Regions from separate parts of the Brevibacillus parabrevis genome, predicted to be linked through region 2. Evidence: a T-box and tRNA genes for the amino acid it is inferred to sense, from the RefSeq annotation. Region 2 holds a T-box; the other holds one or more tRNA genes.
The links. The T-box of region 2 lies ahead of leuS (leucine--tRNA ligase). A T-box ahead of a tRNA ligase gene usually reads a tRNA of that ligase, here a tRNA-Leu.
Positions count from the first base shown of each region.

Region 1: it has a tRNA-Leu gene. The T-box ahead of leuS (leucine--tRNA ligase) is inferred to sense a tRNA for this amino acid. The anticodon was not compared.

Region 1 covers NZ_CP064090.1:2,491,072-2,494,467, reverse strand. Annotated here, with positions in the region: gene IRJ17_RS11860 (Ger(x)C family spore germination protein) at 1-329, shown strand, start outside; gene IRJ17_RS11855 (hypothetical protein) at 335-487, shown strand; gene IRJ17_RS11850 (type 1 glutamine amidotransferase domain-containing protein) at 580-1,101, opposite strand; tRNA gene IRJ17_RS11845 (tRNA-Leu) at 1,439-1,521, opposite strand; tRNA gene IRJ17_RS11840 (tRNA-Pro) at 1,538-1,614, opposite strand; gene IRJ17_RS11835 (sigma factor) at 1,703-2,056, opposite strand; gene IRJ17_RS11830 (IseA DL-endopeptidase inhibitor family protein) at 2,134-2,691, opposite strand; gene IRJ17_RS11825 (hypothetical protein) at 2,830-3,054, shown strand; gene fosB (metallothiol transferase FosB) at 3,227-3,396, shown strand, end outside.
Region 2 covers NZ_CP064090.1:4,931,136-4,934,531, reverse strand. Annotated here, with positions in the region: gene yqeK (bis(5'-nucleosyl)-tetraphosphatase (symmetrical) YqeK) at 1-498, shown strand, start outside; gene rsfS (ribosome silencing factor) at 498-854, shown strand; gene IRJ17_RS22660 (class I SAM-dependent DNA methyltransferase) at 860-1,597, shown strand; T-box leader at 1,649-1,890, shown strand; gene leuS (leucine--tRNA ligase) at 2,020-3,396, shown strand, end outside.

The sequences.
Region 1 (3,396 bases), 2.4 Mb from region 2:
TCGAATGCGAGGGCATTTTGGCGGAAGCCTACGCGCTCATGGATTTTCTCAGCAAAGAAGAGACGAAAAAGCTGGAGCGCGCCTTCGCCAAGGAAATCGAGCGGATGTGCCTGGACACGCTGCAAAAGGTGCATAAGGAAATGAAAGTGGATGTCATCAAGCTGGGCAGCAATATCCGCCAAAAAGAATACTCGCTCTGGAAACAAATCCAGAAAGATTGGGAGAGCGGACAGCGCCTATACGAAAAGAGCACGATCAAAGTCGAAGCAAAGGTGTATTTGCGCAATGTCGGCTCCGTCAACCGATCGGAGAAAGAAGAAGGAAGGTGACAAGTATGTTCAAATACTTCGGTTCTCTGCCTCCGTTTCTCACTTTCGGCGGAGCCTTGCTCGCTTTTTTGATTCCGTACCTGTTTTATGTCGCAAGCAACAAGCTGCACGAATGGGGCGATCCGCCCTGGAAAAAAGACAGAAAAACCAACTCGTGAAGAGCAAGCTGTCTGACATAGAAAAGGCACACCCGCTTGATCGCTGCGGGTGTGCCTTTTCGTTCCACTCGTATATTCGGATTGCCTGCTTGCTACTGTGCGAGCAAATCGGCGAAAGCTTTGGCGTACGCTGGCAAATCTGGCGGACGACGGGAACCGACGATGTGTCCATCGACCACGACCTCTTCATCGATCCAAATCGCACCAGCGTTTTCCATGTCATCCTTGATGCCTGGCGTCGACGTTGTTTTCACTCCATGCAAAATTTTTGCCGAAGCGAGCACCCACCCTGCATGGCAGATGTGACCGATCGGCTTTTTCGCCTCGTGCATGGCACGGACAAACGCGAGCACCTCCGGATAACGCCGCAGCTTGTCCGGCGCCCAACCGCCCGGAACGAGCACGCCGTCGTACTGCGAAGGATCAATCTCGCTCATCGCCTTGTCCGCTTCGCATGGCACACCGTATTTTCCGATGTAGACATGTCCCGCTTTCGGTCCAACCAGATGAACAGCCGCCCCTTCCTCGCGCAGCCGGAGCACCGGGTACCACAGTTCCAAATCTTCAAATTCGCTTTCCACAAAGCAGACTACTTGTTTTCCTGCAAGTCTCACGCGATCCGCCTCCTTTTCCTCTTTATTGTACGCTCTTTTCTAAGAAATTGTTGCTTTTAGAAAAGCCGTGAGTTGCTTGATATTTATAGTACCAAGCGAAGCGTGCATTCACGGTAAATGGAAATCCTATAGACTTCCTGATTTTCATTATAGAACACACGTTTCCACAACAGCAATAGCAACAAAATTTGCGAAAAGAGCCTTATTGTAAACAAACGAAAGAGCAATTGGAAAGGCTGCGAGCTGCAACGTCCCTTTTTCGGACAAAATGAAAAAGTGAGAAACAGGTCTACTCACTGTTTCCCACCTTATAACGAAAACCATATGTATAGATTGCTGGTGCCGGTAGAGGGACTTGAACCCCCACGGTTTCCCTCACGATTTTGAGTCGCGCGCGTCTGCCAATTCCGCCATACCGGCCTGTTCGTGTGTAAAATGGTCGGGAAGACAGGATTCGAACCTGCGACCCCTTGGTCCCAAGCCAAGTACTCTACCAAGCTGAGCTACTTCCCGATTTCCCACACGTTATTGCTCCTTCTATTCGACAAAATCTGATAGGAGTCGCAACACTTAGATATTTTACAGGCAAGTCGTCCCAAAATCAATACCGTTTTTTAAAATGATCTGCCTGCCCGCTCCTTGTCCGTTTTTTGGCGCTAGATCGCTTCCGGTTCATATAGGCGCAAGGACGTGCTGAACAAGCAGCGCAAGTTTTCCCGCCTGCTTTTTTCGGATGTTTTTTGCGCAGCCAGTCCATATACAAATGCCGCGCCGCTTTGCAGCCCCACGCCTGAGCCTGCCGGGCAGCTTGAATCGAGAGGGAGAGCATGGCACGGTGACAAGTCTCCTGCAATAACTCTTCGGCAATTTCGCGCAACCCGCACACCCGGTACAAATAACGATACAGTGGGTGCTGGTGCTCAGCGATCCATTCGCTCCATAATTGTGCCTTCATCTCCCACCTCCCTTTCATCCAAACGAAGTCAGTACGAAAATATCACCACTTCTTTCCTGAAAATTTGCGATCGCTTCTCAGGCGCAGCATGCGCTCCTGCGTTTTGTTAGCGCCGCCCTCGCCCTAGGCCGCACCTTGCCCCTCACCCGCCGCCTGCATCCGCGCACACACGGCTTGCAGCAACCCGGCACGATTCTGAACAGTTGGTTTGGCAAATTGAATGGATAGTCCAAAGGATGACGCCCGACTATAATCCAGCGGCCGTCCGGCAGCTTTTTCAACTGATACACGCGAAAAAAGCGGTCGCTCGGGTCAAACTGAAACCAGACTGCGATGGTCACGCACCTCGCACTCTTTTTCAACACCTGCGATTTGACGATTGGAGTCGCTCCGATCCCGTCTCCAACCGGAACGGCAAGCTGGCCGTTGATCCTTCTCAGATCGAGATTGCCGATCACGCGGTTTGCGAGGCAAGGCGTCATGAATCTCGTCAAGAACCGGCGAATTTTGCTGACGGAATTAAAGCGTTTGGGCAAAATGACGCCTCGATTGCCTACACGCTTGTGTGCTGAAAACACGATCGTCCAAAAAGCCTGCTCCGCTTGCCGGACAACCCCAACCCACTTTTTCTTCATCTCGCATTCCTCCCCTCCTACAAGGGTATGCAACCACCAGCGCAAACGGTTGGGCACATCCCCCATACATAATTGCGGGCAAACAGGAGAAAGTAGTACGGTGTGCCACATCAACCATCTGTTCAAGGAGGAACAAACATGCCAAGCCAAATCAACACAGACTCTCTGAAAAAAGCCGAAGTGGCGACCACTCTCGCGAAAAATATGATTACGCAAGCCATCGAGCAATCCGCTGCCAACCCGCAACTGGCCGAGGAAGCATTGAAGCAAGCTTCCCAGGAGATTGCCCAGGCGCAAACGATGGTGTCGCAAGTCCAATCCACGCTGCAAACACAAGCCCAGTCGCAACAGAGCCAATCCTAGCCCTGGTGCTTGAACAGGCAAAACAGGCAGCCGCATGGTGCGGGATGCCTGTTTTTGCCGCTCGCTATTCGCCTGTCCTGTCCAGTTGTCCGATTGATCGTCGTTGGCATCCCGCTCCTTGTTACCGTAAAATAAAGGCAACTTGTGTGCAAAGGAGAAAGAGGCGATGGCTATGCAACCACTGGGCGGAATCAACCATTTTCTGTTTTCGGTAGCCGATTTGGAACGCTCCTTTTGCTTTTACCGTGACGTGCTCGGCGCCAAGCCGCTCGTCCGCGGCAGAAAGCTGGCCTATTTTGACTGGAACGGCTACTGGCTCGCTTTGAACGAAGAACCCGACAT
Region 2 (3,396 bases):
TCAGCTCGCAACCTTGCCGTTCGCTACGGGGCTGACCCGGACAAAGCGGAGCTTGCAGGGCTGTTGCACGACTACTGCAAATGCTGGCCCGTGGAGAAAATGTTCGAAATTCTCGTTCGCCACGATATGCCGACAGAGCTTCTGGAAGGGGAAAAAGAGCTGTGGCACGCGTTTGCCGGGGCGATCGTCATCCAGACGGATCTCGGTGTGACAGATACGGATATTTTGCAAGCCGTTCGCTACCACACGACGGGGCGAGCGGGGATGTCCCTGTTAGAAAAAGTCGTTTGTGTGGCAGACTATATAGAACCGAACCGCATTTTTCCTGGTGTCGACGAGATTCGCGCGCTGGCTGAAAAGAATTTGGATCAAGCCTTGGCACTAGCTTTGGGCGGCACCATTCAGTTTTTGATAGAAAAGCAGAAAACGGTTTATCCGTTGACGCTGATTGCCTATAACGATTTGGTATCCCGCAAAGGGAGAGAAGGAGGGTTTTGATGGTTAAAACAGTAGAAGAGTTGGCTCGCTTGGTAGTGAAGGCAGCCGATGACAAAAAGGCAGAAAATCTCAAGGTGCTGGACATCAGCAAGCTGTCCGTCATTGCAGATTACTTCATGATTTGCCACGGAAACAACGAGCGCCAAGTACAGGCAATCGTGCGCGAGATTCGCGACCAGGCCCATAAAAACGGCTATGATGTTCGCGGGATTGAAGGGGCAGACGAAGGTCGCTGGGTGCTGGTTGACCTGGGAGATATCGTCATTCACGTCTTCCACCGGGAAGATCGCGAGTTTTACAACCTGGAGCGCCTGTGGAAGGATGCAGAAGAGGTTTCCTTCGCTGTGCAAGGGTAATAAAGATGGCCTACGCACACATGGCCGCCGTCTACGATGCGTTGATGGCAGACACCCCCTACGATCAGTGGCTCGACTGGATTGAGCGTAGCTGGCAAAAAGGCAGCGCATCCAAGCGGATTATCGATCTCGGCTGCGGGACAGGGACGATCGCCATTCCGCTGGCGAAGCGGGGCTATCGCGTCACAGGTGTCGACCTCTCAGCCGAAATGCTGGCGATTGCCTACGATAAAATGCGCCAGGAGCAAGTAGAGGTAGCGTGGGTGGAACAAGATATGCGCGAGCTTTCCTTGCCGGAAGCCGATGCGGTCATTTCCTTGTGCGACTCGCTCAGCTACTTGACAGAAGAGGCGGACGTGCAAGAGACGTTCCGACGCGTGTTCGCTCATCTTGCTCCAGGGGGAAGCTTCTTGTTTGATGTGCACAGTCCGTACAAGATGCTGCACGTTTTCGGAGACGAGACGTTCACCTACGTCGACGACGAGGTTTCGTACATTTGGCAATGTTTCTGCGACCCGCTTCGCCTGGAAGTAGAGCATCAGCTGACCTTTTTCATCCGCCAGCCAAACGGCTTGTACGAGCGGATGGAGGAGGAGCATTGGCAAAGAGCTTACCAGCCTGTGCAACTGATGCGCTGGCTCGCGGAGGCCGGGTTCACGGACATCGTCATTACGGCAGACTATTCGGACTTGCCACCGCAGGAAGCGAGCGAGCGCCTGTTTTTTTCCGCACGCAAGCCATAAAGTTTGACATGGTTGGTTCCAATTGACTATAATGGCGTTATAACTGCAAATTTCGACGCGTTTAAGAGGAATAGTAGGAATATGCCCCGCGAGCATACAGAGAGTTGACGGCAGGTGCAAGTCAACCCGGGATCGTCCGAACTCGCCTCTCAGCACTCGCCTTGAAGGCCATTCTAATATGGTTGTGTAAGGGTGGGCGGCTCATCCCCGTTACGGATTTAAGTGGGTGGATGCTTTGCATTCGCCAATGTGGGTGGTACCGCGGGAGTATAAACAAACCTCTCGTCCCTTTCGTTCAAGCGATTGGGGCGTGAGGTTTTCTTTATATGGCCGAAAGGCAGTTTGGATCATGATGTTGGCAACAGCTTGGCATAGCCAAGTTTTCTACTTTTTTACCTATTTTAAGATGGGAGTGCTCTACCATGGTTTTCAGTCATCGTGAAGTCGAAAAAAAATGGCAACAATACTGGGAGCAAAACAAAACCTTTAAAACATCAGAAGACCCAGGCAAGCAAAAGTTTTACGCTCTCGATATGTTCCCGTACCCTTCCGGTGCAGGGCTGCACGTCGGACACCCGGAAGGCTATACGGCTACCGATATTTTGTCCCGCATGAAGCGGATGCAAGGCTACAACGTGCTTCACCCAATGGGGTGGGATGCGTTTGGTCTGCCTGCTGAGCAATACGCGCTCGACACAGGCAATGACCCTGCGGAGTTCACGGAAAAAAATATCAACACGTTCCGCCGCCAAATCAAGTCTTTGGGCTTCTCCTACGATTGGGACAGAGAGATCAACACGACTGACCCGCACTACTACAAATGGACCCAGTGGATTTTCACGAAGCTGTATGAGCACGGCTTGGCGTACATTGACGAAGTAGCTGTAAACTGGTGCCCTGCACTGGGAACGGTGCTGGCAAACGAAGAAGTCATCGATGGCAAGAGCGAGCGCGGCGGACATCCAGTCGAGCGCCGTCCAATGAAGCAATGGGTGCTGAAAATTACGGCCTATGCGGAAAGACTGCTGCAAGACCTGGAAGAGCTGGATTGGCCGGAGAGCATCAAGGAAATGCAGCGCAACTGGATCGGCCGCTCCGAAGGGGCAGAAGTTACTTTTGCCGTCGACGGACACGATCAAAGCTTTACCGTCTTCACGACGCGCCCGGACACGCTCTACGGCGCTACTTACGCGGTACTCGCTCCAGAGCACAAACTGGTTGAGCAGATTACCAGCCCAGAGCAAAAAGCAGCCGTAGAAGCTTATCTGGAGCAAGCCAAACACAAAAGCGATCTGGAACGTACAGACCTGGCAAAAGAAAAGACAGGGGTATTCACCGGGGCATACGCCATCAATCCGGTAAACGGCGAGCGCCTGCCGATCTGGATCGCGGACTACGTGCTGATCAGCTATGGAACCGGCTCGATCATGGCGGTACCTGCACACGACGAGCGCGACTATGAATTTGCAAAAACATTCGACCTGCCGATCAAAGCGGTAATCGCGGGCGGAGACATTTCCAAAGAAGCGTACACAGGCGACGGAGAGCATATCAATTCCGGCATGCTCGACGGTCTGAACAAAGAGCAGGCGATCAACAAAATGATCGAATGGCTGGAAGCCGAAGGCAAAGGAAATCGCAAAGTGACCTACCGTCTGCGCGACTGGCTGTTCAGCCGTCAACGCTACTGGGGTGAGCCGATTCCGATTTTGCACCTCGAAGATGGCACGATGAAAGCTGTTCCAGCATCCGAACTGCCGATTATGCTGCCAAAAACAAAAGAAATCAAGCCATCCGGC